DNA from 4 places in the Sporacetigenium sp. TC11 genome. Region 4 is predicted to be linked to each of the others. Evidence: riboswitches for the same ligand, from Rfam matches in the RefSeq annotation. Region 4 holds a riboswitch; each other region holds the start of a gene.
The links. Region 4 has a riboswitch for cyclic di-GMP ahead of ACUSRV_RS15720 (DUF5667 domain-containing protein). Riboswitches for the same ligand answer to the same signal wherever they lie in the genome.

Region 1: another riboswitch for cyclic di-GMP. It lies ahead of ACUSRV_RS04570 (SH3 domain-containing protein); the one in region 4 lies ahead of ACUSRV_RS15720 (DUF5667 domain-containing protein).
Region 2: another riboswitch for cyclic di-GMP. It lies ahead of ACUSRV_RS13175 (flagellar basal body protein); the one in region 4 lies ahead of ACUSRV_RS15720 (DUF5667 domain-containing protein).
Region 3: another riboswitch for cyclic di-GMP. It lies ahead of ACUSRV_RS03810 (OmpL47-type beta-barrel domain-containing protein); the one in region 4 lies ahead of ACUSRV_RS15720 (DUF5667 domain-containing protein).

What each region holds. Positions count from the first base shown of each region.
Region 1 is NZ_JBYVNY010000002.1:327,010-335,441, reverse strand. It holds gene queD (6-carboxytetrahydropterin synthase QueD) at 1-100, opposite strand, end outside; gene ACUSRV_RS04580 (acyl-CoA dehydratase activase) at 104-868, opposite strand; gene ACUSRV_RS04575 (2-hydroxyacyl-CoA dehydratase family protein) at 856-1,869, opposite strand; gene ACUSRV_RS04570 (SH3 domain-containing protein) at 2,087-3,925, opposite strand; cyclic di-GMP riboswitch class I at 3,974-4,068, opposite strand; gene ACUSRV_RS04565 (acyl-CoA thioesterase) at 4,364-4,786, opposite strand; gene ACUSRV_RS04560 (tetratricopeptide repeat protein) at 4,937-6,076, opposite strand; gene ACUSRV_RS04555 (putative selenate ABC transporter substrate-binding protein) at 6,555-7,439, shown strand; gene ACUSRV_RS04550 (phosphonate ABC transporter ATP-binding protein) at 7,453-8,238, shown strand; gene ACUSRV_RS04545 (PhnE/PtxC family ABC transporter permease) at 8,204-8,432, shown strand, end outside.
Region 2 is NZ_JBYVNY010000009.1:127,069-135,500, reverse strand. It holds gene flgL (flagellar hook-associated protein FlgL) at 13-927, shown strand; gene fliW (flagellar assembly protein FliW) at 937-1,320, shown strand; gene csrA (carbon storage regulator CsrA) at 1,320-1,535, shown strand; gene fliS (flagellar export chaperone FliS) at 1,558-1,941, shown strand; gene fliD (flagellar filament capping protein FliD) at 1,952-3,466, shown strand; gene fliT (flagellar protein FliT) at 3,475-3,795, shown strand; gene ACUSRV_RS13185 (flagellin N-terminal helical domain-containing protein) at 3,898-4,707, shown strand; gene ACUSRV_RS13180 (hypothetical protein) at 4,788-5,504, shown strand; cyclic di-GMP riboswitch class I at 5,716-5,800, shown strand; cyclic di-GMP riboswitch class I at 5,983-6,068, shown strand; gene ACUSRV_RS13175 (flagellar basal body protein) at 6,162-6,479, shown strand; gene flgC (flagellar basal body rod protein FlgC) at 6,484-6,888, shown strand; gene fliE (flagellar hook-basal body complex protein FliE) at 6,898-7,191, shown strand; gene fliF (flagellar basal-body MS-ring/collar protein FliF) at 7,215-8,432, shown strand, end outside.
Region 3 is NZ_JBYVNY010000002.1:178,371-186,802, forward strand. It holds gene ACUSRV_RS03800 (hypothetical protein) at 1-249, shown strand, start outside; gene ACUSRV_RS03805 (amino acid permease) at 297-1,808, shown strand; gene ACUSRV_RS03810 (OmpL47-type beta-barrel domain-containing protein) at 2,158-6,516, opposite strand; cyclic di-GMP riboswitch class I at 6,606-6,700, opposite strand; gene ACUSRV_RS03815 (Lrp/AsnC family transcriptional regulator) at 7,022-7,462, shown strand; gene ACUSRV_RS03820 (LysE family translocator) at 7,474-8,082, shown strand; gene ACUSRV_RS03825 (hypothetical protein) at 8,120-8,377, shown strand; gene ACUSRV_RS03830 (PAS domain-containing protein) at 8,416-8,432, opposite strand, start outside.
Region 4 is NZ_JBYVNY010000014.1:62,436-70,867, reverse strand. It holds gene ACUSRV_RS15730 (histidine racemase CntK family protein) at 1-463, opposite strand, end outside; gene ACUSRV_RS15725 (DNA alkylation repair protein) at 544-1,227, opposite strand; gene ACUSRV_RS15720 (DUF5667 domain-containing protein) at 1,598-2,632, opposite strand; cyclic di-GMP riboswitch class I at 2,764-2,852, opposite strand; gene ACUSRV_RS15715 (FMN-binding protein) at 2,923-3,759, opposite strand; gene ACUSRV_RS15710 (hypothetical protein) at 3,904-4,539, opposite strand; gene ACUSRV_RS15705 (HD domain-containing protein) at 4,751-5,326, shown strand; gene ACUSRV_RS15700 (flavodoxin family protein) at 5,488-6,114, shown strand; gene ACUSRV_RS15695 (YfjL-like protein) at 6,144-6,896, opposite strand; gene ACUSRV_RS15690 (YaiI/YqxD family protein) at 6,909-7,346, opposite strand; gene ACUSRV_RS15685 (fascin domain-containing protein) at 7,446-7,982, opposite strand; gene ACUSRV_RS15680 (fascin domain-containing protein) at 8,073-8,432, opposite strand, start outside.

The DNA.
Region 1 (8,432 bases), on a different contig from region 4:
ATACTCTCCATCTATGTCCATGTATATGACCACATTTGCCTTTATAGTTAGCTAAAAAATGAGCACTGTCAAAACTGTGTTCTGCTTTTAATATATACATAATTTACCTCCTATTTTTTAGATATCCATAATAGCAACAACCTATAGCACCATTAAATTGAGGATCATCTAAAGGTATAACTTCATCGTATCTTTCATTTAAATATTTTTGTATAGCCTGATTTTTAGCAACTCCACCGCTAATTACTAATCTTCTACTTTTAAAATTACCTAAAACCGGCTCTAATCTTTTATATAAGGAATAATTAACTCCTGCACATAGACTATCCAAACTAGCTCCTTCTGCTATTTTTCCTATGAGTTCTGATTCAGAAAATACAGCACAAGTTGAATTAAGCTGTATTGGATCTTTGTAGTGTTTACTCATATCTTCTAAAGATATTTCTAGTAATGTAGCCATATTTTCTAGATATCTACCGCAAGACGCTGCACACTTTTCATTTAATTCAAGATCTGTAGTAATTCCATTTTCTACTTTTACTACTTTGACATCTTGTCCACCTATATCAAGTAATATAAAGTCCTTTAATTTACTTTGATAAACAGCTCCATATACATGTGCTTTTATTTCATTTATAGGAGTAAATTTATTTAAATCTGTATTATTTCTTCCATATCCAGTAGATATAAATACATCTACATCTTTTATGTTTAATTTATCTAAATCTACTATTATCTTATTGTCATAGTGGCAATATTCTTTATAAAAGGATACGGTACTTATTTTAAACTTATGAACTATAGATGAGTCTTCCATAATAGCTATTTTTACTTCTCTACTTCCTAAATCTATTCCTACAATACGCATATGTCTACACCTTCTTTTTTGTCTTTTAACATATCTAAAAATGCTTCAATTCTAAGTTTAGTTCTAGCATCTAATGTATTTAACTTATCACCTTCTATATTTAATAGAGGAACGTTTAGCTTTTGTTTGAAAATAATATCATCTATTGCTTTATGACAAAAAGCTTGAGTATAGTGTATTATCCCATCTAATTGTCTTATTTCTATTTGTTTTTTTATTTCATCCATTCTAAAATCTATATCATAAGGGTACGTATAATCATAATATTGATCATAAATACTACTATTATTTTCATATCTAGAAAAAGCAAATTCTCTTTGAACTTCATTGTATACAAATCTAGCATCAAAATTTTCTACAAAAGTGTATATATCTCCTGTCATAGGCGGAACCCCTATATATCCAAGTCTTATTTTTTGGTTTTGTGGTTTTCTATTTTCTATATCCTTTATTGCATTTATAAGGTCTTTCTCGAATTCATCTATATTAATATTAAAATCACTTGAACTAACTTGATATAAATGATTTTCAAATCCAGTGGCTTTATTTTCTATATAAGTTAACTCATCTATCTTTTTAGCTAATTTCCTTATTTTATTGAGTTTTAATCTAACTTTTTCTACTTCTTCTATACTTACATTAAAGATATCCATAAACTTATCCATTTCTTTTTTTAAACTTTCTTTTTTGTGATCATTTGGATATGAAAAAGGATGTATATTTATATTATTTAAAGAAAGTACTTCCATAAGAGATTTTGTATTAGAACAATCTCCTTCAACTACACCAACAATATCTTCTATGTTGTGTTTTATGCATACTCCGTATTTTGCTTTAATCCAAGCACACATACTTTTAGGAAATCCATCTTTTTCAGCCATATCTATATAACTAAAGTAATCATCTGACGTAATAAATATATTATTTAAATCAACAGGGGTATATCCTGCTGCTATAAGAATTTCTATTGGAACTGTTGTTGTAATACCTATTTTCTTCATAGTGCCTCCTCAATGTCTAGGATACAAAAACGCAATAAAAAAGAGGCCTAACAGCCTCTTTATAAACAAAAAAATACAAAAGCATATACTACAATAATTGTAATATATAGCCCTAGTTTTGTTTATAGACAGGATGGTACAAATAAACTGTCTTATTTAATTACTTAGTTATTTTATCATATGCTTTGTATATATTCAATTATTAAATACTTTCTTATTATTTATATTTAGGTACTTCGTAAACTATATTTGTATTATTATACATATAAGATATATTGTTCATAATATTTGCTATTCCATTTGCCCAGTTTACATCTGTTGCATACCTATGCCAAGTTACATCATAATTCCATCTCATTTTATATAAAGTGTTTTGATTATATTTTGAACTATTAACGTAATTTTTTGATATCCAATCTGCAGCGCCATATATAGCTGCATCTACATTTGTCCATCCATTACAGTATGCAGCCTCTGCTCCATATACGTTTGCGTTTTTGTCTATAGCCCCTATTCCATAGAAATTATATACAACAGCAGGTTGGCTAAGGGTTTGTCCTTTGTATGAATATAAAGTCTGTCCCTGTGCTAGACGAGAAGTTCCATATCCAGTTTCCCACATAGCGTGTGATATTAAATATACAACATCTACATTATGTTTTTTCGATGCATCTATAAATACTTTAGCTTTGTTTTCAAATATGTTTTTTTGATTAGAGTTAAACTTTAAATTGTTTAAATAGCTATTTAACTTCTCTTCAGATATTTCTCTATAATTATTTAACTTTAAAAATTGATACATTCCATTTGGAGTTTTTACAAAATTAACTGGATCTAGATAATATTTTATATCATCTTCAACTGCTCTTGAAAAGCTAGTAAGGGTAATTGCACTTCTAACATTTGCTGAATGTATTACTTGATCTAGTACTACTTGTTTTGCTAAATGTTCCTCTAAAGTATAATTTAAAACCTTTTCCTCAACAGTCCCATTATTACTTCCATAATTATTATCCCCTGTGTTAGGAACATCAGGCTGTGTTGGATTTTGAGTATTATCTGGAATTTTTATTTCATTTAAATATCTGCTTGCTACATTGCCATTTTGATTATTGTACTTTATTTTACTCCATCCATCTTTTTCTGATATTACCTCTACCTTAGTTCCCTTGTTTAATACCGTAACTACTTTGTATGTAGTACTAGGCCCACTTCTCATGTTAAGCCCATCTACATTTACTGTTTTTTGTACAGTAATTATAGGTTGATTATTATCAGGAACCTTAGGTTCATCTGGCTTTTGAGTATTGTCAGGAATTTTTGTAGCATTTAGATACCTACTTGCTACACTACCAGTTTGGTTATTATATTTTATACTACTCCATCCATCTTTTTCTGATATTACTTCTACTTCTACACCTTTATTTAATACACTTATTACCTTATATCTAGTACTTGGTCCCATTCTCATATTAAGATCATTTATATTCACAACCTTTTTTATACTCTTAACCGGTTGTTCATTATTATCTTGTACAATATCTTCTTTAGGTGGTTGTACTGGTTTAGACTCTGTCTTATCATCTAAGAATCTACTTGCTACATGTCCGCTCATATTATTATATTTGACTTGTGACCAACCATCTTTTTCTGATACTACTTCTACCTCTATTCCCTTGTTTAATACCTTATTTACCCTAAATGCAGTACTTGGTCCACTTCTCATGTTTAATCCGTCTATGTTTACTACCTTTTTTAATGTACTTGTACTATCCTGTTGATTAGGTGCATTTCCTATATTTATATATTTCCCAGATACCCATCCTACTTTTCCAGACTTGGCTTCTATTTTATACCATCCATTTGAATTATCTAATATGTTTACATTATCATTCCTTTTTAATTTAAATAAAATTTTATCATTTGTGCTCGGTCCACTTCTTACATTTAACGAAGAAGCTGTAACTACACCCACATTAGGTGCTGCATTAGCATCTATTGCTGCTAATGGAAGTACAGCTAGAGTTGTTAAAATTATTGGCATCTTCTTTTTCAAAAAACCACTCCTTTTTTTAAAATTGTTAGTGCTTATTAATCCGCTCCTTTCGGCAGCTGGCTGACATAATTATACTTATAAGTATAAAATTAGTCCCTGTAGCTTTGCGTCTCTAGGTTTTCCTAGATTTGCCTTTATCGAATTTTTTATATTTTATACTACCCTCTAAAATCAAACTTTATTTGCGTAGTATGCCATTTTATTTAATTATAATATTTTTTAATGCTAATTTCTACATATTATGTAAATAATTACAATATATTTACATAATATTATATTCATTAAATAACAACAAAACCCTTTTAAATTTAACAAAATCTAAGATTAGCTACGCTAATGTCGCCAACGACCTTGAAAGCCAGGGATCTTTCTCAAAATTTGCAGTAAATTGATATAAAAAAAGAAAGTACCAATAATACTTTCTTTTTTTGTATCAACTTATTTTAAGTTTTTTGCATATTCTCTAAGTTTTGCTTCTGCTTCATTTTCTGGTTCTTGTAGAACTATATTGTGAGGCATTTTTTTGCCATCTTCATCAACACATATAAAAGTTGTAAAACCATCTACTATAACCTTTTCTATATCTCCGTTTTTTACAACCTTACCATAAACAGTCATACTAGTATTTCCTGTATAAATAACCTTAGTCTCTAATGTTATTATTTCTCCTTTGTTTACAGGACAAGTAAATTTAAGTCCATGCATTTTTAAACAAACCATATTATCAGGATTTTTGTATGTGCTTGCAGCAGCTATAAATGCGCCTTCTATAAACCATTCAGCCATTCTTCCTGCAAATAAAGTTCCGTGGTGATTTAAATCTTCTGATTTCACTAATTTTGACATTGTATAAGTTTTCATCTTAGGTTCCTCCTTAAATGCTTGCAATATTTTTACATAATAATATATTCATTATGTAATAACAAAACCCTTTTAAATTTGATGAAAAATAAAGTATGTAGATATATTTATACAAAAAAGGAAAGCATTTAATAATGCTTTCCTTTTTAATTAACTATTTAATATTTTTTTAGTTGTAGAATTATTGTATATACTATCTGGAACCTGGTTTATTAGTTCATTTAACTTTTCCCTACATTTTGCTATATCACCTTGTGCTTTATATATCATAGCTATATTATACAATGAGTGATCGTAGTAGTTATCTTTAGCTGTATATCTATTTACATAATTATTGTAGTATTTTAAAGCTGTATCGTAATCTTTTTTAGATTCATAAATGCTACCTAATATATATATAGATTCTGAAACATATAACTTGTCTTTTCCATACTCTGCAAGATATTCAAAGCTTTTTATTGCATCTTTACGTAGGCCTCTTTCTTTTTCGTCTAATGCTTTTTTATAAAGAGCATGTTCATCTGCAATTAAAACTTCTTTTTTAATTATAGGTTTAATGCTTCCGATTTGAGCTTTAAGCTCAGAATTTTCTTCTTTTGATTTTATTAAATCTTCTTTATAACTACCAACTTGTGTATTTAATGTACTAACTTGATTATTTAAATTTGATATTTTATTGTATCCATATATAGATTGACCTATTATTCCTGCTGTTAAAAGAGCAATTACTGCTACAGGTAAACTGTTTTTTTTCTTATTTTTACTGCTCTTTTGTTTTTTGTCCTTTGGATTTTTCTTAGCTGGTTTTTCTATATTTTCATCTATTTTATATACTCTTTTGTCTATAAACTTAATAACAATTTCATTACTTTTATCTAGTGTTAAAGCTTTATTAAAATAATTCCTTGCAATTATTTCATCTTTTCTTTCCATACAAATAAGTCCTAAGACTATGTACGGCTCTATAAGTTGTGGGTATTCCTCTGTTAAGTGTTTAAATATTTGAGTTCCTTCTTCATATAAACCTTCCCTTATAAATCTTATAGCATGATTGTATCTTTCAAGAAAAGTGTCAAAATCCATAGAACTCATAATATCTATATATTTACTTGCAATATCACTTTTTTTATAAGCAAAGCTTTTTGAAAAATAACCTAGAGATCTATCAAAGTTACATTGTAAGAAGTTACACATACCTAGTAAGTTTAATATATCTGTATCTTTTGGATTTAATTTTATAGCTTTGTTAAGTTCACTTATTGAATTTGTAATATCATTGTTTTTTATCATATCTAAAGCGCTATTATATATAGTATAGGAATCTATAACTGCATCTTTTTTATTTCCCTTTTCTATAACTATCTTTTCAAGGCCTTGTAATAATTCATTTATGTTATCACTAGTTAAACTTAATTTATTAAAGGTATTTAGATCAATTTGTGATTTATCTATATTTGAATTTTCATAAGAAAGATTTTCAAAATTTTTAATATCTAAGGCCTTAGGCTTTATGTTTAGTAAATCATCTTTTATATTTATATTATTAATTTTAATCTCCTCCTTTTCGATATATTTCTTGTATATTATACACTATATTGTAATTTTTTTATACATTTAGTATATAACTCTAGTTTTTAATACTTTTTATTATAGATTTTTTCTATATGTAAGTATATAGATATAGATTTTTGAAATTTTACAATACCTATAGAAATACTATACAATAAAATTAAATATACACGGATTTTTATATAATTGGAGGATAATTATGAAAAAAATAATTACAGCTTTATTAGCAGTATTAATGGTAATATCACTTACTGCTTGTAGTTCAAAAACTTCGGAACAGCCTAAGGAAGAAAAAATACTTAAAATAGGTGCAATACCTGATCAAGATGCATCAAAATTAAACAAATCTTTTGATGAACTTGAAAAATATCTTAACGAAAAAGTTGGAGTGCCAGTTGAATTTGTTCCTTCTAGTGATTATGCAGCATTAGTAACTGCTTTTGAAAGAGGAGAAATGCATTTAGCTTGGTTCGGTGGTCTTACAGGAGTTCAAGCAAGAGATTTGGTTCCTAATGCACAAGCTATAGCTCAAAGACCTATGGATCAAGAATTTCACTCTGTTTTTATAACTCAAAAAGGTATAGATGCTAAAGAATTAAAAGACTTAAAAGGATTAAGCTTTACATTTGGTAGTGAAAGTTCTACTTCTGGCCACTTAATGCCACGTTATTTCTTAACACAAGAAGGAATTGATGCAACAAAAGATTTTGATGGTTCTCCAAACTTCTCCGGTTCACATGATAAAACTTGGAAACTTGTGGAATCTGGTTCTTTTGAGGCAGGAGTTTTAAATGAATCAGTATGGAAAAGCGCTGTTGATGAAGGAAAAGTAGATTTAGATAAAGTTAAAGTTGCATACGTAACACCATCTTATTATGACTATCACTGGACTGTAAACGACAATATAGATAAAGAATTTGGTGAAGGTACTACAGATAAAATAAAAGAAGCTATACTTTCTTTAAATAATAAAGACAACGCTACAATAATGGAAGTATTCCAATCAGATAAGTTTATAGAAACTAAAAATGAGAACTATGAAAAAATCCGTTCTGTTGCTAAAGAACTAGGAATGATTAAATAGTAGGTGATTAGATATGTCAAATAAAGAAGTGTTTAATTTAAATAAAATATCAAAAAATTATGGGGAGATGGAGGCTTTATCTTCCCTTTCTTTTTCTATAAAAAAAGGTGAAATAATTGCATTAATTGGGCCAAGCGGCGCAGGAAAAACAACTTTATTAAATACTCTAGCTAATATTGTAAAACCCGATAAAGGAGAATTAACAATAGATACTATACCTTCAAAAAGTTATAATAATAAGGAGTTATCTAAGAAACTAGGTATTATTCGTCAACAATTTGATTTAGTAGGACCTCTACCTGTAATTCACAATGTTTTAGCAGGTAGATTAAATGAATGGGGATTTTTTAAGTCTGCCCTATCATTAATTTTTCCACAAGATAAGAATATAGCTATTAAATCACTAGATAGAGTTGGTTTATTAGATAAAATATACGATAAAACATCTGATTTATCTGGAGGTCAACAACAAAGGGTTGCACTTGCTCGACTTTTAGTTCAAAATCCAAAAGTTATATTAGCTGACGAGCCGGTATCATCATTAGACCCAGCACGTGCCCATGATCTATTGTCAATGTTAGTTGATCTTGTAAAAGAAGAAAATCAAACACTTATAGCAAGTCTTCACTCTGTAGAATACGCTAAGAAATACTTTACTCGTATTATAGCATTAAAAGATGGAAAAATATTTTTTGACCTCCCTACAGATAAAATAACTGATAAAGATTTACATGACCTCTACAACATAAAGGAGTTGAGACAAAATGAAAACTTTGAAACAATCCCTCAACTTTCATAAAAGAAATATTTTAACCTTATTGATGTTTTTGGCTTTTGTTTTTAGTTTATTTTCTGTAGACTGGGGGCCAGATTTAGTTCATTCTGGTGGAAAAGCTACAATAATTCAAATTGTAAAAGCTTTTTTTAATCCTGAATTATCTTCAGATATAATCAAATTAGCCATAGAATCTACATGGTTAACCCTGTCTTATG
Region 2 (8,432 bases), on a different contig from region 4:
GGGGGCGTCTTAATGAGAGTAACTAATTCGATGATGGCAAATAGCCATCTTAATAACTTACAAACTAACTTACAAAGATTAGATAAATTAAATCTTCAAATGGATACAAGTAAGCAGATAAACCGATTATCAGATGATCCATTTAAAGCTGTAAAAATAATTAACCTTCAAAGTGAAATAGAAGGAATGGATAAATACAATTATAACTGTGATGAAATTAAAGGTTTTTTAGAATCTACAGATAGTGCGTTAAATGAATTAGGAAGTATATCTATGGAACTAAAAGAAGCTTTATCGCAGGCAGCTACTGGAACTAATGGACCAGACGAGGTAAAATCCATAGAGAAAAAAGTAAATGAACTTATAAAGGAAGCTGGACAAGTTTTAAATCTTTCTTATGGAGGAAAACATATATTTGGAGGAACCATTACAGACGAAAAGCCTTTTGAAACAATAGAAAACAGTGATGGCTCTGTTACTATACAAATAAATTCAAAACATAGTGATCCATCAAAATTAGATGAAGAAATGGAAGTCGAATTATCTCCAGGTATAAGTATAAATTACAATGTAAATTTTAAAGATTTTAATGGACAAGTAAATATAAATTCATTAAATGATATATCAAAAGCTTTTGTTGATGGTGATCAAGAAAAACTAAGAAAACTAATAGCAAATATGGATTCTTTCATATCAGATATAGTAGATGCTAGAGCAGTTACAGGAGCTAAAACAAGTACTATTGATGTAATGAGAGAAAAAAATGAAGAAAATATACTGACTATGAAGGGTGAATTATCTCAAAAACAAGATGTTGATATTATGCAAAAATATATAGAGTTAACTCAAGCCCAAATGACTTACTCAGCATCTCTTCAAGCAGGTGCAAAAATAATACAGCCAACTTTACTAGATTTCTTAAGGTAGGTACAAAATATGAAAATTACTTTTGAAAAGGGAATACTTGGATTTGAAGATATAAAAGAATATGAACTAAAAGATTTGCAATCCAATCCAATATTTAAGGAACTAAATTCAACAAAGGAAAAAGGACTAGGATTTGTAGTAATATCTCCTTTCGATATAGATGATAAATATGAAATAAATTTAAGTGATAATGTTATAAAAGAACTAAATATAAATTCGCCAAAAGATGTAATGGTTCTTAATATACTAACATTAGGACAAACATTAGAAAAAACTACAGTAAATATGAAAGCTCCATTAATAATAAATGTAAACAATGGTTTAGGAAAGCAAAAAATATTACAAAATGAAAAATATGAAGTAAAAACACCATTGTTAAGGAGTGAAAAATAATGCTAGTAGTAACTAGAAAAAAAGGCGAATCAATATTAATAGGTGATGATATAGAAATAAGTATAAATAAAATTGAAGATGGAAGTGTAAAAATAGCTATATCAGCGCCAAAGGATATAACTATACTTAGAAAAGAAGTATATGAAAAAGTAAAAGAAGAAAATAAAGAAGCTATTAATAAAAACATAGATATCTTAGATTTATTTAACAAGTAAATATAAGATTGGGGGGAAATAAATGTACGGAGCAAATCCATATAATACATACAAACAAAACTCAATAAAAATGTCATCAAAGGAACAACTCTTACTTATGTTAGTTGATGGAGCAGTTAAACACACTAAAATAGCAAGGCTTGCAATAATAGATAAAAATATACCAAAAGCACATACAGAATTAATAAGAGTTCAAGATATATTTACCGAATTAATGGTAACTATGGATAAAAGTGTAGGAACATACATGGAGGATATGTATAATATATATGATTTCATAAAAGGTGAATTGGTAAAGGCAAATATGAAAAAAGATATAGCAATAATAGACAACATATTACCTCTTATTGAAGAAGTCAGAGATATATGGCATGAAGTAGATAAAAAATTAAAATCTGGGAAGTAGGGGGGATTAGATGTCAGGTGTTAGTTCTATTAGAATACCGGGATTAGCAACAGGTATGGATACGGATAACATGATAAAAGGAATGCTTACTGGAGAACAATCAAAGGTAGATAAAGCAAAACAAAAAGAACAAATAATAAAGTGGCAACAAGAAATATATAGAAATGTTACTAAAGATGTTAAGGGATTATATGATAAATATTTTTCGGCAACATCAAAGGATTATATATTAAGCAGCAAAGCTTATTCAACAACTAAGATAAATAGCTCAAACTCAAGCGTAATAACTGCAACATCAGTTGCAGGGGCTAATGAAATAAACTATAAATTCAAAGTTAATGAATTAGCACAACCTCCAAAGGTAAGCGTTTCACAAGCAACTAATGGGCAGGCAATAACTAAAACATCTACTCTTGCGGATTTAGGTCTTGGAGTAGCTTCTACTTTCAAAATAAGTTTAGGAAACAATACATACTCAAATGATATAACTATAGATACAAATGATACAATAGATTCTTTAATAACGAAGATAAATAATAGTACATCGGGTTCAGTAAAAGCATCATTTAGTGAAATGACGGGGGAATTTATTTTACAAGGAACAAAAACAGGAATTACTAGTACTATTCAAGTTGTAGGGATAGATGGAACGCCGTCGGATGATTTATTGTTTTTAGGAATAGATAGTACACAAAAATCAGGTTCAAATTCAGAAGTTTTAGTAATGTCAAATGATGGTCTAAATAATACTATAAAAACAATAACTAATGAAACTAATTCATTCTCAATAGATAATATTGCATATAACGTAAATGGTTTAGGAGAATCGATATTAACGTCAGAAGTAAGTGCTCAAAATACAGTTGATAAAGTAAAAACATTTATAGATGACTATAACAAGATAGTAGAAAAAATATATGACTTAGTAACAGAAAAGAAAAGCTCAGATTATCCCCCATTAACAGATGTTCAAAGAAAAGAAATGGAAGAGGATGAAATAAAAAATTGGGAAGAAAAGTCTAAACAAGGTATTCTTAGGAATGATAAAGAACTAAGAATGTTTATGGATGGTATAAAAGAAGCAGTTTTTGGTCCATTACAAAATACAGGAATCACCTTAGCTGAAATGGGAATAACATCTCCTGATGACTATAATAAACAAGGTCAAATAAAATTAGATACAGAAAAATTTGAAAAGGCATTAAGGGAAAGTGGAGACAAAGTTTATAGTGCTCTAACAGATAGTAACAATGGTGTATTTGAGAAAATGAAAAAGGTAGTATATGATTATGCAGGAAGCTCAACATCAATATTTGTTAAAAAAGCTGGTATGGATAAGTCTGCTGCTTCTTTAAAGAACTTATATTCGGAGCAATTAAGAAAACAAGAAGAAGTGATAAAGACCTTGCAAAGAAAAATGGATGATAGAGAAACGCAATTGTATAAAAAGTTTGCAAAATTAGAATCATCTATGAATAAATTTAATTCGCAGATGAGTTACTTATCACAGCAAACTCAGATGTAGGTGATATTATGAATAATAAAGTCAATTTGTACAAAGAAATATCACTAGAATTACTGGAAAGCTTAAAAAATGAAAAATTAGATATTATAGATGAAAATTTAGAAAAAAGAGAAGATATTCTAAAAGATATATATGATATAAACATTTTTAGAGAAAAAGCTATTAAAGAAGGTTTATTAGAAATAGAAAAAGAAATATCAAACTTATTTAATATCAAGGTTCATGAGGCTAAGAATGAACTTATGGAATATAGAATATCAAAACAAGCTAATAACACTTATGCAAATTTAAGCAAAGAAAAATTAAATATTTTTAATAAAAAGGTGTAAAGTTTTTAAGAAACTTACCGATATATATAATGTAGGATACTTGAGCCAAGTATCTATAAATAAGACAAGGATGTCGATTAAAAACTAAGGAGAGTGCAAAAAATGAGAGTAAACACTAATATGAACGCTATGATAGCTCATAGCCAAATGACTAAAAACACTGCATTATCAGGAAATTCTATGGAAAAATTATCTTCAGGTCTTAGAATAACTAAAGCTGGAGATGACGCTGCAGGATTAGCAATCTCTGAAAAAATGAGATCGCAAATAAGAGGTATGGAACAAGCTAATAGAAATACTCAAGATGGTATATCTTTAGTACAAACTGCAGAAGGTGCTTTAGAAGAAGCTGGAAACATAGCTCAAAGAATGAGAGAGTTAACAGTACAAGGTGCAAATGGAACATTAACAGGAGCAGACCAAACTAAAATAGCAACAGAATTAAAGGCGTTAGGTGAAGAAATATTACAAATAGGAGTAGAAACTAAGTTCAATGAAAAAGCTCTTTTAGATGGAACTAATGCTTCAATAACTATACAAGCAGGAGCTAATGCTGAAACAAGAACTGTAGCTTTGTTTGATTTAGAGACTGCAGCAGCAGGAGTTCAAAACTTATTAGTAACTGATACTACAACTGCACAAGCATCACAAGATGCAGTAGATGTTATTTTAGAAAGCATAAGTACTAACAGAGCAAGCTTAGGAGCTACTCAAAATAGATTAGAAGCAACTTCTTCTAACTTAACAACTTCATCTGAAAACTTAACTGCAGCAGAATCAAGAATAAGAGATGTAGATGTAGCTAAAGAAATGGTCAACTTATCTAAATTAAACTTATTAAATCAAGCAGCACAAGCTATGATAGGGCAAGCTAAGCAACAACCAGAAGGTGTAATGCAGTTATTAAGATAATTAATTAGATATAGAGAGTAAAGCGTTGGCTTTACTCTTTATTTTTATCATAAATATAATATAATTGAGGAGTTATTGATATGATAATAAACAATAAATCCGATCTGAAAATATATGAAACAAATCTATCACATTATAAAGATAATAAGCTAGAGACAGGGGACAAAAAAACAGATAATGAAAAGGATATAAAAAAAGATAAAAATAGTAATATAAATCTCGGTGTGTATAACGATATTAGAATACAAGTCAATAGTATGGATTATCAACAGAGAAATATTCAAGAAAAAATATCTTTAATTCAATCTGAAGAACTAAAGATAAGTCAAATAGAAAATTCTCTTGAACAAGCTAAAAAAGTTTATATGCAAGCAATAAATAATGAAAGCAAAGAAAATTCTAAGTATAAAAATGCAATTAAAGACTTTGTTAAGCAAATAGATGATATAAAAAAAGATTTTCAAGGTGACGATGATAGAGAACATAAAGAAAATAAAACAGATTATATATACTTAGATAAAGATACTGCTGATTATAAAACTATCGATATTATAAATAATACTTTGAGGGAAATAACCAGTATAAAAACTAAATTATCTGAATCTAAATCCAACTTAATTGTACTAGAGCAAATGATAGAAGGAGTTAAATCTAAAATTAAAAACAAAGAAAGCTATACAAAAGATTATTTAGATATTATCAAATATACAAAAGAAATTGTTTTGACAAACCCATATAAATATATGAATTCTCAAAATAATATCATTAGTGATATTGTTATTGATATTCTTAAGTAGTTTAAAATAAGAGCATGAGTATGAACTAATTTAAATTCATGCGCATGCTTTTTTTATATAAAAATCAAATTTAAAATACAATTTAGTTAGAATTATTATAGTTGTTAAATTTACTTTATTGCAGAAAAAAAGAAATTTATGTAAAATTTTAAAAAACCCTATTAAAATTTGTAAAAATTACGTATAATGGATTTATAATATATTTACACAAAAATTACATAGGCAAACCTAGAGAAATCTAGTGACGCAAAACTATAGGGACTAAGGTTGTAAAACTATGTCAGCCAGTTGCGAATGAGTTTAAAGCTACTCGTTCTGAGTAGCTTTTTTAGTACATATAAAATGGAAAATTTTGTCACAATTTACCTTAATACATAGTAAAAAAGGTAAAAATAGTATATAATTTAATATATTAGAAATAAGATTGTCAGAAAATGTGCTTATTTGTAAAAAAATGTAAAAAAATTGTACAATTAAAAAATTAAATAGGTAAACCTAGAGAAATCTAGGGACACAAAGCTATAGGGACTACGGTTATTATAACTATGTCAGCCAGTTGCATCCGAGCAGAATTTACATCACTTATGTATCTTTATTTAAGTGCGTTCGTATTTAACTATTCCTTCGGAGTAGTTTTTTTTATATAAGGAGGTAGTCATGAATACATACGATTTAATTAAAATAGGACTAGGCGCTACAGATTTAAGGAGCAAAGCTATAGCTCATAATATAGCAAACATAAATACACCTGGTTACAAAAGAAGGTATGTAAGTTTCGAAGAAACATTAAATAGTGCAACACCTAAAATAGAAGAAAAGGTAGATAATTCAACAAGTATGAGAGTAGATGGAAATAATGTTGATTTGGAAACAGAAAAGGTAAATCAAGCAGCTACAAGTCTTCAATATAATGCATTAGTAACTTTAGCGAACAGTAAGATATCAATAACAAAGAGTGTTATATCTGGGAGGTAATTAAATGAGTGTTTTTAGTGGGATGAGAATAAGTACAAGTGGGTTATCATCAGAAAGGCTTAGAATAGATACAATATCTTCAAATATAGCCAATATGAGTACTACAAGGGGAGCTAATGGAGAGGCATATAGACGTAAAGTTGCAGTATTTGAAGAAAACTTTGATGAAAAAGTAGGGATGTTAGGGGTAAAGGCTGCGGCTATAGAAGATGATAAATCACCATTAAAGCAAGTGTATGACCCATCACATCCAGATGCAAATGAAAAAGGATATGTAGAATATCCAAATGTAGATATATTAGTAGAAATGTCAGATTTAATGGCTGCATCAAGAGCTTATGAATCTAATGTAGATACATTAAATGCTCAAAAAAATATGATATCTAAGGCTTTAGAAATCGGAAGGTAGGGGTAGGGAATGAAGATAACTGAAGTAGCTCAAATTAGTAGTAAGCTAATAAATAATGACAATAAGGTAACAGAACAATCAAACTCAAATTTTTCGGATATATTTAAACAAGCTATAAATAATGTAAATGGGGCCCAAGTAAATTCAGATAATATGGTTCAAAGCTTTATAAAAGGAGAAAACGTAGCAATGCATGATGTTATGCTATCAGCACAAGAAGCACAAATGTCTATGCAATTACTTCTTGAAGTAAGAAACAAGTTTGTTGAAGCATATCAAGAAATAAACAAGGTGCAAATATAGTCTTTTAAGCAAGGAGTAAATAAATGGAACAACAAAATATAATTGAAAAAGTCAAAATTTTCTTGCTTAATAGTGTTGAAAAACTCAAGTCATTAAGCAATGCTAAAAAAATAGCAATTGGAGTAGGAGCAATAGCTGTTATACTTGCCACTATATTTACAGCGACGTATGTTCAGAAAAGTAAGTATGATGTTTTATTTTCAAACCTAGACCCTAAGGATGCAGCAAGTATATCACAGGAACTAGAATCTAGAAAAGTAGATACAAAAATAGAAGGCAATACAATATATGTACCAAAACAAGAGGTAGATAAGTTAAGACTAGAACTTTCACCAACTATAACTAACGGTTCAAAAGGATTTGAACTAATGGATGAAGGATCTTCTATAGGTTTAACAGATGAAGAATTTGAAATCAAGAAACAAAGAATGATTCAAGGAGAAATTGAAAAGACAATAAAAAGCTTTTCCCAAGTAGAAAATGCTAGAGTACATATAACCCAAGGTGAGAAATCTGTATTTGTAAAGGAATCGACACCTGGAAAAGCAGCAGTATACATAACACTAAAACCAGGAACTAATTTAACCAACTCGCAGGTTAAATCAATAGTATCTCTGATATCTGGAAGTACAAACGACATACCTAAGGAAAACGTAGAAGTAGTAGATCAAAATATGAGGCTTTTATCTGAGGGAATATTTGATGAAGATAAACAAAATAATTCTCAAAATGTAGCTAATTTAGATGAAACAAAACAAGCCGAATCTAAACTAAATACTCAGCTAAAAAAATCTATAGTAGATATGTTGGAGCCTATGTTTGGCGCTGGAAAGGTAAAAGTAACTGTTAATACAGACCTTAATTTTGACACTACAGAAACAACACAAATAAAAATAGATCCAGAAAAGGTTATCAAAAAAGAGACACGTTCTGAAAATACATCTACAGATAACTCTAATGGAGGATCGCTAGTAGATAATAATATGAGCAATACAGCAAATAATGGGGCAGGCAAAAACCAAAGTAAAGAAGAGACAATAGAGTACGAAGTAGGAAAAACAGAGACAAATATAATTAGTGCTCCAGGAGAGGTAAGAAGAATAACAGCATCTGTAGCAATAGATGGTGACTTAGGTGCTCCAATTACAAGGAATGTTGAGGACCTAGTATCAAATGCTATAGGTATGAACACTGCTAGAGGAGATAGTATATCTGTAGTATCAATGGAATTTGATCCAGCG
Region 3 (8,432 bases), on a different contig from region 4:
AAAATATATTCAGAGGTAGAAGTAGGAAGAAGTGAACTTCCAGGGAGAATAGGAAACTTTAATAGATTAGTATGTAACGTACAGATGAAAGAAGATGAAGGCAATATGATTCCTGTAGAAATACCAGAGAAATCTGAAGAGGGTTTTGGAAAGGCCATAAAGTATTGTAGAGATTGTGAATATGCATGTCCAGTAGGTAGTTATATAGGAAATAGGGGATATGAAGTGGAATTTGAATTATCATTCTAGTTCAGATGGTTAAATAAAAGAGTTAAGCCAGGAAAAGGGGGATTTTTATGAAGATAGATTTAGAAACAAAAACTGTAGAAACAAAACAGACGGATAAACTTTGTCGAAGTTTAAAATCAAGACACATGAATATGATTGCTATTGGAGGAGCAATCGGTACTGGTTTATTCTTTGCTAGTGGTAGTTCAGTAAGTACAGCTGGACCTGGGGGAGCTGTTTTGGCTTACTCTGTTATGGGGATTTTAGTTTATTTTTTAATGACATCGCTTGGTGAAATGGCAACATTATTACCTATCTCTGGATCTTTTGAAACTTATGCTACAAGATTTGTTGATCCAGCATTAGGTTTTACTCTTGGATGGAACTATTGGTTTTGCTGGGCAATATGTGTTGCTGCTGAATTAGTTGCAGGTTCACTTATTGTTAAGTTTTGGTTTCCCAATACAAATACTACTTTATGGAGCGTACTGTTTTTAGGAATACTTTTCGCCCTAAATATTTTGTCTGCAAGGGTTTATGCTGAGAGTGAATATTGGTTTGCTGGTATCAAGGTTATTACTATTATTATTTTCCTCATAGTAGGTGTTCTTATGATATTTGGCATTATAGGAGGTCACTCATACGGATTTAGTAATTGGGTATTATCTGATGGAACCGGTAATAAGGCACCTTTTGTTGGGGGGATTTTTTCAATTATTAATGTCTTTTTAATTGCAGGTTTCTCTTTCTCGGGTACAGAAATAGTTGGTCTTGCAGCAGGTGAGGCAGAAAATCCTGAGGAGAACGTTCCAAAAGCAATAAAAACTGTTTTCTGGCGTATATTGTTATTTTACATGGGTGCAATTATAGTAGTTGGTTTTATAATTCCTTTTAATGATCCAAATCTCTTAAAGAGTGGGGTAGATAATATTGCATATAGCCCATTCACTATGGTATTCAAAAAATCTGGTTTGGCAATTGCAGCTAGTATTATGAACGCGGTAATTTTAACATCTGTACTTTCTTGTGGTAATTCTGGTCTTTATGTAGCATCACGTATGCTATATGCTTTATCAAAAGAGGGAAAAGCACCTAAATTTCTATCAAAAGTAAACAATCGAGGAGTTCCTACAAATGCATTATATATCACAACTATCGTAGCTTGCTCTGCTTTCTTCGCATCATTAATAGGTGACGGAAAAATATACTATATACTTTATAATGTCTCTGGTATTACAGCTTTCTTTGCATGGTTAGGTATAGCAATATGCCACTATAGATTTAGAAAAGCGTATTCTGTCCAAGGTAAAAAGTTAGAAGATTTAAAATATAAAGCAAAATGGTATCCATTTGGACCTATTATGGCTATAATACTTTGTACAATTGTTATATTCGGCTCTAACGTATGGATATTTCAAGCTGAAACATTTAGTTGGTTTGATTTTATTACAAATTATTTATGTATTCCTATATTTATATTTCTATTTTTGGGCTATAAGATAGTTAAGAAAACAAAGCTGGTTCCGTTAGAAGAATGTAATTTTCAGTATAAAGAATCTGAAAGTAGTGAAGAACAATAGATATTTCTTTAGTAGAGCTAATTACATTAACAGAGTTATTTATAAATTCATACCCATATATTTGTAGAAATGTTTTTTTATGTGAATATATTTATCGTGGATATTATTCTTGTGAATCACCTCCACCATTGAAACCCTCGACGAATATCTAGGGTTTTTTGACGCACTAAATTAGCTTAGAATTGTGAAAGGTGATGAAGATGCATATAAGAAGATTGCAAAATATATTAAAGAAGATAAAATAAAAACTAGATGAGTAAATATTTATTTCGTAATTAGGTTTATACAACCGAAAGAAATGAAAATCCCCCTACTAAGTAGCAGGGGGATTTATACGTTTTTGTAGAGATTAATTTTGAACTTTAACAGTAGTTTGACCAACTACAAGGTAGCCGTTGATGTAACAGCGGAATTCAACTACTACTTCAGGAGCAGTCCAATTAAAAGAAGAGCGTTCAAATTTAAATTGACCAATTTTTGCTTGGTCATAGTATCCGTTGTTGCTAGTAAGGGCATTAACACCATTTATGTTTGCTGTGTTAAGATCGAAACCAGGAGCACTATATCCTAAGGGAAGATTAACACGAACAGTGAATACACCATTATTTCCTTTAATAACCTTAGATGTTACCTCAATGTTAGTTGGGATATAAACAGTAAATTGTTTTTGGATTTTAGAGATATTACCAGCAGAATCAGTTACGGTGATAACAACGGTATAAATACCAGGCTTATCAAACTGGATGTTTGTACCATTAGAAATCACTTTTCCAGTAGTTTCATTTGGTTCGAAAACAACCATATCTTCAATAGTGATACCAGAAAGTCCGTCATTTGCTAAGTAAGTTAATTGTAGTGTAGTACCAAGCTTAAACTCATTGAATAGCTCCATTGTTATGGTTGGTGCAGTCTTATCAATCTTTACATAAACGGTATTAGTAGATTCAATATTTCCAGCAGTATCAATAGAGTAGAATGATACCTTGTGGATCCCTTCATCTTGTATTGTGAAAGAACTACCTTCTAAGTAATTAGAGCCATCAATTGAATAGAAGGTTTTAACAACACCACTTAGTTCATCTGATGAAGCTAGATTTATAGTTACATCATCATTTGACCAGTTATTAGGTGCATTTGAAGTAGTAACTGGTGCAGTCTTATCTATCTTTACATAAATAGTATTAGAAGGTTCAATATTTCCAACAGCATCAATTGAGTAAAAAGATACCTTGTGAATTCCTTCATCTTGTATTGTGAAAGAACTACCTTCTAAGTAACTAGAGCCATCAATTGAATAGAAAGTTTTAACAACACCACTTATATCATCTGATGAAGCTAGATTTACAGTTACATCACTATTTGTCCAGTTGGTTGGTGTATTTGCACTTGTAACTGGGGGTTTAGTGTCAACAATAAGTTTTGCTACAACAGTATTAGATGGATCAGATTCACCAAATGAGTTACTGAATGAAGTAACATAATATTGGTGGTTTGCGTATGAAAGATCAGTAATTGTGTAAGACAAGTTATTTAGATTTTCTACAAGTAAAACAGGTGTATTATCTATAATCTCGTATACGTTATAACCGTTAGCATAAGTGATAAAGTCCCAAGTAATTTGTACACTTGTTTTGTCTATAAGTTTCAAGTTAGCTACTGGAGATTGCATAACTGGATATATAATATTCTCAGATAATTCTTTTGATAAAGCTGATTCACCAAAGCGATTACTATATGCAGTTATTTGAAAACTATGTGTACCTTCTGATAGATTGAAAACTTTATAGCTTAGGGTTGTTCCCTTATATATTAACTGTTTTGTACCATTTATTATTTCGTAAACACGGTACTCGTTTGCCCAATTAACTGACTGCCAAGATAGGGTAATATTATTAACGTTAGAAACAGTTCTACTTAAAGTAGGAGGCTGTACTACTGGCCAATTTAATTTGACGCTTACTGAGCTTCCTTCACTAGATTCACCGAAGCGACTACTATATGAATGAACTTCATAAATATAATCTCCCTCAGGCATATTGGTGAAGGTTACGCTAGTACCAGTAACGGTTTGTTTTAATATTTTTTCTCCATCTACAATTTGATAAATTTTGTAGTTTGTTGCGTATGGTACAGCTGCCCATCTTAAGTTCATGTCATTGCCATTTAAAATGCTATTAGTTAAATTAGCAGGTGATTGCATAGTTGGGAAAATCAAAGTAAGGTTTGTTTTACTTCCAACTTGTGATTCACCAAAGCGGCTACTGTAAGAGTAAACTTCGTAAGTATAATCTCCCTCAGCCATATTAGTGAAGGTTATGCTAGTGCCAGTTACAGTTTGTTTTAAGATTTTTTCTCCGTTTATAATTTGATAAATTTTATAAGATGTTGCATAACTAACTGAGTTCCACTTTAAGGTAATATCATTGCCATTAGCAATACTATATGTAAAGTTGCTTGGTTCAAGCATTGTTGGAAAAATAAGTGAAAATGACACTTGGCTTCCATCCTGTGATTCACCAAAGCGAGCGCTTACAGATTTAATAATATAGTCATGTTCACCCTCTGGCACGTTAGTCAGTGTTGCAGATGTTGAAGTTACAGTAGTTTTTAATACTAACTGTCCATTAACTACTTCATATATTTTGTAACTGTTAGCATATGGCACTGCTGACCATGTTAATTGGACATCATTACCATTTTGAATTTTATATGCTAGGTTATTTGGAGCTTCCATCGTTGGATGAATTAAAGCAAAAGTGGTTTCTACTCCACTTGAAGATTCTCCTAAAAGGTTGGATACTGAGTTAACAATATAGTCATAATCACCAGCAACCATATTAGAGAACGTTATGCTAGTACCAAATACAGTTTGTTTTAAAACTTGTTGGCCATCAATTATCTGATAGATTTTATAGCTTGTTGCATATGGAGCGGCTGTCCATCTCAAAGTGATGTCGTTACCATTTGCAATACTATAAATTAGATTTGTTGGCGCCTGCATTGTTTGGCCATTTAGGTTAACTGTAATACTACTTCCATTTTCTGATTCACCGAAGCGTGTAGAATATGAGTAAACTTCAAAATTGTATTCACCAGGTGACATACTTGTATATGAAACAGTTGTACCAGTTACTGTACTCTTTAGAACTTTTTGCCCATTAACTATCTGATAAACTTTATAACTTGTAGCGTATGGAGATGCATTCCAGCTTAAAGTAAAATCGGTAGCATTTTTAATTGTCTGCACCAAGTTTGTTGGTGATTGCATAACTGGATGAATTAATGAGAATGTTATAATACTTCCTTCATTAGATTCATCAAAGCGGTCACTGTAAGAATGAATTTCATAAACATAATCACCACTAGGCATATTGGACAATGTTGTAGAAGTCCCAGTTAATGTACTCTTCAAAACTTTTTGACCATTAATAATCTGATATAATTTATAAGATGTTGCGTAAGGAGTAGCGTTCCATTTTAGAGTTATATCATTTCCATTTGTAATATTGTATGATAAATTATCTGGCGACTGCATTGTTGGCAGTATTAGAGTGAAGGAGGTTTGACTTCCATTATCTGATTCACCAAAACGATCGCTGTAGGAATGAACCTCATAAACATAATCACCAGCTTGTTTATTAGTGTACGTAACAGATGTTCCTGCCAATGTGCTTTTTAATACTTTTTGACCATCAATAATCTGATATACTTTGTAAGCTGTTGCGTAAGGAACAGTATTCCACTTTAATGTGATGTCATTTCCATTTGTAATGCTATTTGTTAAATTACCTGGTGATTGCATTGTTGGCATAACTAGAGTAAATAAGGTTTGACTTCCATTATCTGATTCACCAAAACGATCGCTGTAGGAATGAACCTCATAGATATAATCACCAGCTTGTTTATTGGTGTACGTAACAGACGTTCCAGACAATGTACTTTTTAAAACTTTTTGACCATTAATAATCTGATATACTTTGTAGGCTGTTGCATATGGAACAGTATTCCACTTTAAGGTGATGTCATTTCCATTGGATAATGAGTATGTGAGGTTACTTGGAGCAGTCATAGTTGGCAAAACCACTTGAACCTGTGTAGAAGTTGACATTGGAGATTCGCCATAAAGGGAATTCACCGCAGAAACCGCATAGGTATAGTTTCCAGCATCTGTATTAGTAATTGAGTAAGTGTATGATTTTGACGAGGTAACAAATGTTTTTTGCCCATCTGAATTAATTCGATAGAGGTTATAGGTTTCGGCATACTGAGATGTTGACCAACTTAGTACGATATCGTTACCATTTTGTATCCTATTTGTTAAGGTTGTTGGTGCTACCATGCTTGGATAGACAATATTAACTGAAACAGGAGCACATGGACCTGATTCGCCATCAGCACTTAAAGTTGACACAACATACCTATACGAACCTTCTGGTAGACTATTAAAGGTATAAGATGTTGATGTTGTTGTACCAAGGAGTTTAAGCTGATTGTCAATAATTCCATACACATTATAACCATTAGCTCCATATACAGAATTCCATGAAAGCTTTACATTACTCGGTGTAATGAGTGGGGCTGATAGGTTACTTGGAGGCAGTATGTCATTATTGGTAGTTAATGCGTATGCATTTACCAAAGGAAATACTAGTTGAAACGCCAATATTACTACTAAAATTAGAAAACTCCGAAGAAAATTTTTCTTCATGGCATGACCCTACCTTTCTTTGCGAAAAAGGGGAATTGGGAAAAAGATAAACCTTAAATAAGGCTTATAGATAAGAAAACTATATTCCCTGTGGCAACCGGCTACCATCCACGTAAAATTCAAGTCGTGGTTCAGGCCCTTGGCTTTGCGTCTCATAGTTTCCTATGATTTGCCTTTTTCACTTATAATATATTTATTAAGATATAGACTCATATATCTTGTACATAATTTTACTATATTTGGTATAAAGAAACAATATAAATCAAAATATATTATTTCTAATCATATTCCTACATAGCTTTTAAATCAATTTATTTTTTCTATAATAAAAAAGTTAAGGAATTAAAATAATCTTTAAAACTTTAAGTATAATGACATAAATATATAAAATTTTAAGTAAAAACATATTATTCTTAAAAAATTATTGATATATTTTAATTTGGTTTACTAATTTTAAGATTATTTATATAATAAATTAAATTGATTAAGAGAGGATGATTTAGACATGGATATAATTGATGCAAATATCCTTGAGTTCATGAAAGAAAACGGAAGAGCCACTGTTTCAGAGATTAGCAAGAAAGTGAATTTATCTATACCTGCTGTTTCGGAAAGAATTAGAAAATTAGAAGAATCAAATATTATTGAACAATATACTATTAAAGTTAATCGTGAAAAAATGGGATATAAACTTCTGGCAATTATATTTGTAAATATTGATGAAACAGCAAATATACAAAACTTTAGAGAAACAATTGTTCAATTTTCTGAAGTAATTGAATGCCATCATATGGCAGGCGAATATGACTATATGCTAAAGGTTCTTATGAATGATACAGGAGAGTTAGAGGATTTTTTAAGTAGCAAAATGAAGTCTATTAAAGGTGTTAGAAAATCTAATACATTGATTGTTTTATCAACATTAAAAGAAACTGCTAATAGATAGGAGGCCACTGTATGGTTTTGAAAGGATTTAGATTTGGCATATTATTACAATTTGCAGTAGGACCTATATGTTTATTTATTTTTCAGACTGCGGCTTCATCTGGATTTTTTGCAGCAGAGACTGGAGTGCTAGGGGTAACAATTATTGATTGCTTGTATATACTTGCCGCAATATTTGGTATAGGATCTGTACTAAATAAATATGAAAGTGCACAAAGATTAATAAAATATTTTGGGGCTATTGTACTTATTGTTTTTGGATTAAGTAATATTGTAGGGTCTTTTGGGATTTCAATTCTCCCAAACTTGAATTTTGTATTGAATCAAAGTCCAGAAAATATATTTTTAAAAACAATTTTATTAACTATATCAAATCCATTGACAATACTGTTTTGGGCAGGGGTCTTTTCTACAAAAATCTCCCAAGAAAATATGGATAAAAAGAATATGTATTTATTTGGACTTGGAGCAGTGTTGTCAACTGTATTATTTTTAACGCTTATTTCAATTTTAGGAAGCTATATTAATAATTTTTTAGATTCATCATTTATTAATATATTAAATATAATTGTAGGATTGGTATTAGTTGCTTTTGGAATTAATAACGTTTATAATGGATAAAATAGACTATATTAATACACATACTTAAGGAGAGTTTATGATAAAAAGAGAATTTGATATAAATGATACTGCTTATATAGCAAAGAGTAGAAGGCTTAAAGCTCACATTGATGGTAGTGATACTAATACAAAAACTATATCTTTAAGAGCAGGAGACTCTGTAAAGATATTAGATTATTATGAAATTGAAAAATACGGATATTCTTATGAAGCTGAGTATAAAAAGGATGGAACTTCATATATTATAAAAAAACATTTAAGTCAATCGGACTTAAGACCTAAAAAAAATTACTAGTAAAAAAGGTTGTATCAAAAATTGATACAACCTTTTTATTAATATATATCCTTAA
Region 4 (8,432 bases):
TCCCTGGAAATTCAACAAGTGTTCCATTATAAATAACATCTTTATATTCTATAAAAATTTCTTTTATTGACTTGTGCAAAGGCATATCTACATCTGAAATATAGCTATTTGAATTATTTAATTCTACTTCACAATATATAACTTCATCTACTCCAGAGACTTCTAATGGTACAATGAATTTTCCTTCTTTTTTCTGAACCCTACAGTGTTCTCTTTGAACTAAAACAGCTGCACAGGCCCTTGTGGCATTCCCACAAAATTCATCGCCCATCATATGAAGTCTAGCACAAGCTTCACTATTTTCTTTAGATGTCTTTTCTATAAATCCCACTTGTTCTGCATTAATGTTACTATAGGCCATTATCTTTTTTGCTACATCTTTATATATAGAACGTGGTAATTGATCAAGAATAAAAACAGTCATATTTTCTGTCGGGTTAGCCTTTACAAAATTTAGTTTCATATCATCTTCCCCCTTATAAAAGCAACATTTAAAGCTTTATATAAAGATATTTCATATATTTTCAAAATATTACATATGTATTATTTGCGTTTCATGCTTCGAATAAGTATTTTTATTTCTTTATCTAATCTTAGAGATTCAGTAATTTTTTGCAGTGCTTTGTTATATGTAAACTCATCTAATGTATTACTGTTTAGATATTTCATTGTCTTTTCTGGAAATTTAATATAACAAATTGAAATAGCCCAAGCAACAGCCATCTTAACATAGTATCCTTCATGCCTTGCTTTGTCTAATAATATAAGCACTCTATCAATGTATTCTTCTTCTATATAAAAATCTAGAAGCATTACAATACAAAAACGCATTTCAAATTCTTGTTTTGATGATAGATATTGTCCAATATAACCCCAAACACGTTCCATATTTGTTTTTGTGAATTTCAATCCAATACAAAAGCTATCACAAACAGACCAATTATCAATTTTGGGCACAAAGTCAGTAACATAACTTAACACTTCATCAATGTCAGCTTTTATATAACCAATTACCATACCCTGTAGCATAACTTCTTCATAGTATTCACTTTTCGATGTCTTTATATATTCTCGCCAATTCCCTTTAGCTATTTCTTTTGCAAGTTTTCTAAGTAGCGGCAGTCTCACTCCTATAATATTGTCAATACCAGGGCATAACTTGCTTTGAAACTTCTTATAATCTTCATCTGCTAATTCAAAAATTTGCTCTCTTATTGTTTTTTCCAAGTTCTTTCTCCTTATAATTAACTTTTAGTATATTTAAAATTATATTATTTTTTATTACCCTACAAAATTTTAGAAGTTTTACGTATATTTATAATATAAGTACTCGTTGAAATTTTTCTAATTTTCATTTAATTGAAAAGGATTTTTATATACATTGCAGAATTATATTATGTTATCTATATTTAATGGAGGTATATATTTAGTATGGAGTTGTTTCTAAAAGCACTATTTTGCTCTATAATATCGCTAACAATCTGTGGAATAATAAGATTTAGTCATAAATATGACTAAATCATTCAAATTAAAAAGAGCGGCTGTTTGGCCACCCTTTTTGCAAGTAAATTATATAGTTATTTCTATCTATATCTGATTACTTATCTTTATTCTCTTTTTTATCCTTTACAATTTCTTCTTTTTCTTTATCTTCCTTTATTTTTACTGGCTTTTTTTCATCTTCTTTATTTATCTCTGGCTGCTTTTTTACTTCTTCATTTTTATTTAACTGTTCTTTTTCTTTGTCTAGTTTTGGTTGCTGTTTTGTTTCTTTATCTTTTGTTTTATCTATTTCCTTTGTTAAAGTAGACGTATTAGCTTTAATAACGTCGTTATTTACATTAGTTTTAACAACGTTTTCACTTGCATCAGCTACACTAGTTTCAACAACATCATCACTATTCACTATGTTTTCTTTCTTTACATTTTTTTCTTTAGATTTACTATTTGATCTTATTTGTGATGGACTAATACCTAATTCTTTTGAAAGTTCTCCTAAGCCTTTGCCATCATCCACAACTAAACTAGCTAATTCATCAACTGATTTTCCACTAATTGTAGACAAAGAATTAATATATGCTATTTTGCCAAATCCAAATCCTTTATCACGAAGGATTTTTACAGTTTCAACATCTATATCCGCTACAACATTCGCTGCATAACTTATCTCTTCAGTATTTTCTTCGATTTGTTCCTTTTGATCATCTGCTAAGTTTTCTTCTACTATGTCATCTACTACTGATATATTTTCTAGTCCATCTATTAAATCTTCTTTAACTTCTTCACCTATATTTTCATCTGTGATAACATCTAGAACCTGATCCTGAGCTTCATCTATTGTCTCAAGATAGCCATCTATTGCTGTTTCCACAAATTCACTTTTTTCTTGTTCCGCCATCTCTGTAGCTTCTGAAAGACGTTCTTCAGCGATATCAATTAATAAATCTGCTTTTTGTTCATCATTATAAGTGAATGATAATTGAATATCCTCAAATAACGTATCTGTACTATAAGTTATTTGATCTGGTGTTATTCCTGCACCTGTTTCTGTAGTTTCTTCAGCAGCATATACTGAAGTATTAGGTACTAATAATGCACTTGCACAAACAATTGATGCTAATACTTTTTTCATTTTTTACATCTCCCTTATTCTTTTAATATTTGTACGAACTAATATTCATTTTAAAAGAATTGATAAACTTTAAAGAGATAAAAAAAGCTACTCAAAAAGAGTAGCTTTAATAGACACATATCTATGCTCTCTTCGGCAACTGGCTGGCATAATTATACTTATAAAATTAGCCCCTTTAGCTTTGCGTCCCTATGTTTCCATAGGTTTGCCTTTATCAAATTTTAGTTCTATTTCTAAATTATATATTTTTTGTAGTACTTTGTAAATATATAATAGATATAAAATATATTTTATTCTTCAGTCATACTCATAGTAGCAGTGCCAGTTTTACCTACTTCTGCTAAATCATCTAAAGCATATTCTACTAATGCTTTGAAGTTGTCAGAAGAATGTGTGGCACCAGTTACAGCTTCAACATCACCTATAAGTTGCTTATCTACTAATGCTTTTTCTAATTCAGGAAGATATTTTGCTGGATAAGTTTTTGCAACTGGTTCCATATTAGCTTTATATTCTGCATCTTCAGATTTTAATTTTCCAGCTTCATTTATATAATCAAAGTTCACAGTTGCAATTTTATGATCTTTTATTTCAAGTTCTACAAAAGGTTTCCAACCGTGATCATCAAATTTATCTGCTTCAACTTTGTATTTACCGTCTTCATAAAGAGGTACTATAGCCGCTGTAGCATCGCCAGTTTTTGCTTTTTCTATTGCAGCTGCTGCAAGTTCATTAAAGTTTCTAGATGAGTGAGTAGCACCAGTTACAACGTCAACTTTTGCTGCATCTTGAACCTCAATTAGATTAGCTCCAAGTTTATCAAAACCTTCTCTTGGTGTATATCCATTGGCTGCTTTAAATCCATCTATATACCCTTGAGATTTTGTTCTCATTTCTTTTTTCTCATTTGTATAATCATAGTATGCTTCTGTTATTTTACCATCTTTAACAGTGATATCAACAAAAGCAGTCCAGTTTCTAACGTCTTTTCTGTCATATTCTGCATGATAAGATCCATCTTTCAATCCAGTTGATGGCGCTACTGCTTCTTCTTTAGGTGGTGTACATCCGCTAAGTAGTGTTACAGTCATTAAACTTGTTAATCCTAGGCCTAAAATCTTTTTCATGTTAATCCCCCTTAAAATTATAATACTAATATTACACTTACACTATATGGTGATAATATGTAGTGTGTTAACAAAATCGTTATAAAAATAACTATTTCCTAACAATATATTATATTAGTTTAAGTACAAGATTATGAAAATTTTTTATATATTATTCCACTTACATTTCATATATAATATATCATCCTTTAAATCAGCGGTAAGTTGGTATTGGTGCAATAATAACAGACATAAATTGTAATCAGTGTTTTGATTTTCTATATTTTTAAGATTGCCTTCATATATCGTCTTACTTTCTATGTTCATTAAGTTTTGAGGTCTAACAAGATTTCTAGACATTTTAAGATCTGCAATATTACTTTCTTTTAAAATGTGATAAACAAACTCAGAACATAAAAACCTATTTTCATAACATGCTTCATTGTTAAATATTCCGTCTATAAGACCTCTATAATTGTATTTGTAGTTATCACTATTAATAATAAATTCATTTAATAAATTTTTGGCATCTTCATATTGATCCTTCGTTACCTCAACTTCTATTATTTTTCCAGGTAAATTCTTATGAGATTTATATATTCCTTTATTAAGTTCTTCTTTTCTAAATACTCCAATAAAAGGGTTATGAGCATATTTTCTACCAAAGCCGTACATAAAGTTAAGCTCTTTATCAAGTGAAACAGCTGCATGAGTATATTTATCATTTTTTATAAATTGAATAAGTCTTGATATTACTGTACTTGTTCTTGTAAGAACTATATATAAATAATGTTTTTCCATTATGAAGTCCCCCTCGCTTATTTTATATACTCATTATGCACTATAGAGTTTAAGAACTTATTAAAAACATCTTAAGAAATCCTTAAGTTTTATACCCCCTTAGCCCTTGACATTATTTGTAATAAAGTTTATTATATTTTTCAAACAAAAAAACTAAAAATACAGAATAAACTAAAGATTTCATGAAAGAAGGGGTTTTTATGGAAACAAGATACCTACTCGTGCAGAAGCTTTTGAACTTCTAAAAGAGTATACTAAAACTGAAAGTCTTATAAGCCATGCATTGGCTGTGGAAGCAGTAATGCTTCATTTTGCAGAATTATTTAATGAACCTGATAAAGAAAAATGGGGTGTCATTGGTTTAATACACGATATTGACTATGAAATGTACCCTAATGAGCATTGCGTAAAAGTAAGAGATATATTATCAGAAAATAAATATCCTGAAGAATATATACATGGGGTTGTAAGTCATGGATGGGGCCTATGTGTTGATGTTGAACCTATACATAAAATGGAAAAAGTATTATATACAATAGATGAATTAACTGGACTTATAACAGCAACTGCACTTCTTCGACCAAGTAAAAGCGTCTTAGATTTAACACCTAAGTCAGTTAAAAAGAAATGGGGCCAAAAAAGCTTTGCTTCAGGGGTAAATCGAGAGGTTATTGAAAAAGGTGCATGCCTTTTAGATATGGAATTAAATACAATAATTGGTGAGACTATTAAGGGAATGCAAAATGTTGCAGAATCTATAGGTTTAAAAGGTGAAGTAGCTTTATAAAATTCGCTACCCTCATATCGCTAACGACCAGATGGGACCTTGCTCAAATATAAAAAGGGAGAATTTCTATATAGGAATTCTCTTTTTTAATTGTTGGTATATTTTCAAAATATGTTATTGTATACTAATATTGGTAAAAAAATATAAATGAGGTGAGTAACATGAAGGTACTACTTATTAATGGAAGTCCAAAACCTAATGGATGTACTTATACTGCTTTATGTGAAGTTGCAAAGGAATTAGAAAAAGAAAATATTGAAACAGAAATTTTCCATGTTGGAAAAGATCCTATCCGAGGTTGTGCAGCTTGTGGCCATTGTTATACTAGTAACTCTGGCAAATGTGTATTTAACGATGACACTGTAAACATTGCATTAGAAAAAGCTAAAGAAGCTGATGGTTTTATATTTGGTTCTCCTGTACATTACGCAGGTGCATCTGGTCAAATAACATCTTTTTTAGATAGATGTTTCTATTCTAGCAGTATTTTTCAGCATAAGCCTGGTGCTGCAATTGTAAGTTGTCGTCGTGGTGGCTCAAGTGCTGCCTTTGACCAATTAAATAAATACTTTACTATTTCAAATATGCCTATTGTATCTTCTCAATATTGGAATATGGTTCATGGAAATACTCCTGAAGAAGTAAAACAAGATTTAGAAGGAATGCAGACAATGAGAACACTAGGTAAGAATATGGCCTGGCTTTTAAAATCTATCCATGCCGGAAAAGTAGCAGGAATTAAATTGCCAGAAAAAGAGCAAAGAGCTGTTACTAACTTTATACGTTAATGTTAAAAGAGCCAATAAACTATTGGCTCTTATTTATTATCTTCTTTTATAAAAACACTAATTTCACTTGACCCTTCATTGTCTTTAGCATTTTCTAGTAAGCTTTGAAGTTCACCATTTTCTATGTCTTTAGGTGTAACGTTATCTATCATCACCATAGCATTATCAACTTCTGAAAAAAATCCATATTTACTAAAATTACAATTATTTTTGACGAAAACCCCATGAGCATCAGTCAAAATTTTTGATATGTTTTCCATAGAATTATCAGTTAAGTCAATACGTATAAGAACCTCAGAATCAATTGGAAGTGACTTATCAAACTTCATATCGAGCTTTAAATTTTCATCATCATGTTCACCATTATTATACATTACCATTGTAGTATTTTCATAGCCTAACTCATTTTCTATAAGTGATATTGCAACTTCCGAATATTCTTCCGAAAGTCTTTGTAGTGTATTAAACATATCCAATACAGAAGTTTCATATTCGTCATATTTTATCTTTCCATTAGAATAATAAATATAAAAATGAGTATCTATACTGTTTTTTGATTTTGCCAATGCACCATATGAACCATCTTTAAAATTATATCTCGATTTTTCAACTTCTAAATCTAAAGATGTGTACTTATCATCAACGTATTTTTTTATTGCATTATCTGCGATTTTACCGGAAATTGGATTTCCTATAAATCCGTTGACAACAAATAAAACTCCTCCCATTAGCAAAATTACCATTACCCATATGATTATTTTTAAAGTTTTTTTATTTTTCATAAATCCCCTTTTTTAAAGTAATTTTTCACAAAGAATAGATAGACTTTCTCCAAATCTAATATCATCTTCTTTTTGTCTTTTTCTAGGGCCTTTAAGTCTTCCCCCTGAGTTTCTAATCTTTTTAGATATATGTCTAGTGTAAAGTAATTGATCTATATTTTCAGAAGTATAAACAAGCCCGCTTTGATTAATTGGATATCCTTGTTTAGAAAGTACCATTGCTGCAAGTCCATAGTCTTGAGTTACTACAATATCCCCTTTATTAACTTTATTTACAAGGGCAAAGTCAACTGCATCATTGCCTTTGGATATTATTATAGTCTCTACCCCTTCTTTATTAAAAACGTGTGATGTATCACATATAATTATAACTTCTATATTGAACTTTTTTGCAATTTTTATAGTTATATCAACTACTGGGCATCCATCTGCATCAATAAGTATTTTCATATTTTCTCTCAACTTCCTATTATTTTTTATTCTTTAGTCAAATTTATATTTTAGGGATATTTATATACATTATATAGATATTATATACTATTTATATAATTACGGTAGTGGGATTATTGTAAATATATTTCTCATATCTGCTGCAATTGAATAAGCTGTCAAAAATCTAGGCTCAGTTGTTAATGGTATTAAAAAAAAACCTATATTTGTAACAAATATAGCTTGATTAGGATTTACCGGAACCATAATAAACTGTTCATTTCTGCCTATAGTAGTAGTTGTAACTACTCTCTTTCCACCCCCATTTATAGCACTTAAATAATACCCATTAGCTGTTTGTATAGCAATTCTATCTCTATATACTCCTTGTGGGACTAAGATAAAAGTCTCGTTTGGACCTATTGTAGTTGAGTTGGCAACTACAGCGCCTCCTTCACCACCTACAGCAGATACATAAAAACCTTCTTTCAATCTCATGGCTACCTTTTGTGTTCTACCTTCTCTTAATTGTAGTACTAATTGAATTATAGGTAGATGTATTTGTTCTTCTATTATGGGATTTATAAGTAATTCTTGAATGAATTTTTCTATTTCAGGAGTAGTGCTCAAACCTTCAAGTTCTTGTCTATTATACATATACATGCTCCTTTTCAAAACAAATATTAATATATTATATGAATAATTAATACAAATGCAACAAAAAAGTCCAAGCATCTATCGCTTGGATTAAGCTTGTGGTATTACTACCATTCTTGTTCTAGGACCTGCTGCAACTCCATAAGCCGTCAAAAGTCTAGGTTCATTTGGCAATGTTAATAATATATATCCCTTAGATGTAACAAAATTAGCTTTATCAGGTCCTACTGGAACCATTGTAAATAGTTCATTAATTCCTATAACAGTGGCTGTAGCATCTACCCTATTTCCACCACCATCTATAGAACTTAAGTAATTACCATTAGATGTTTGTATAGCAACTTTTTCTCTATTTGCCCCTTGTGGTATTAATGTGAAAATCTCATTTGAGCCTATTCTAATTGAATTAGCAACTACAATTCCTCCACCACCATTTACAGCCGATAGAAA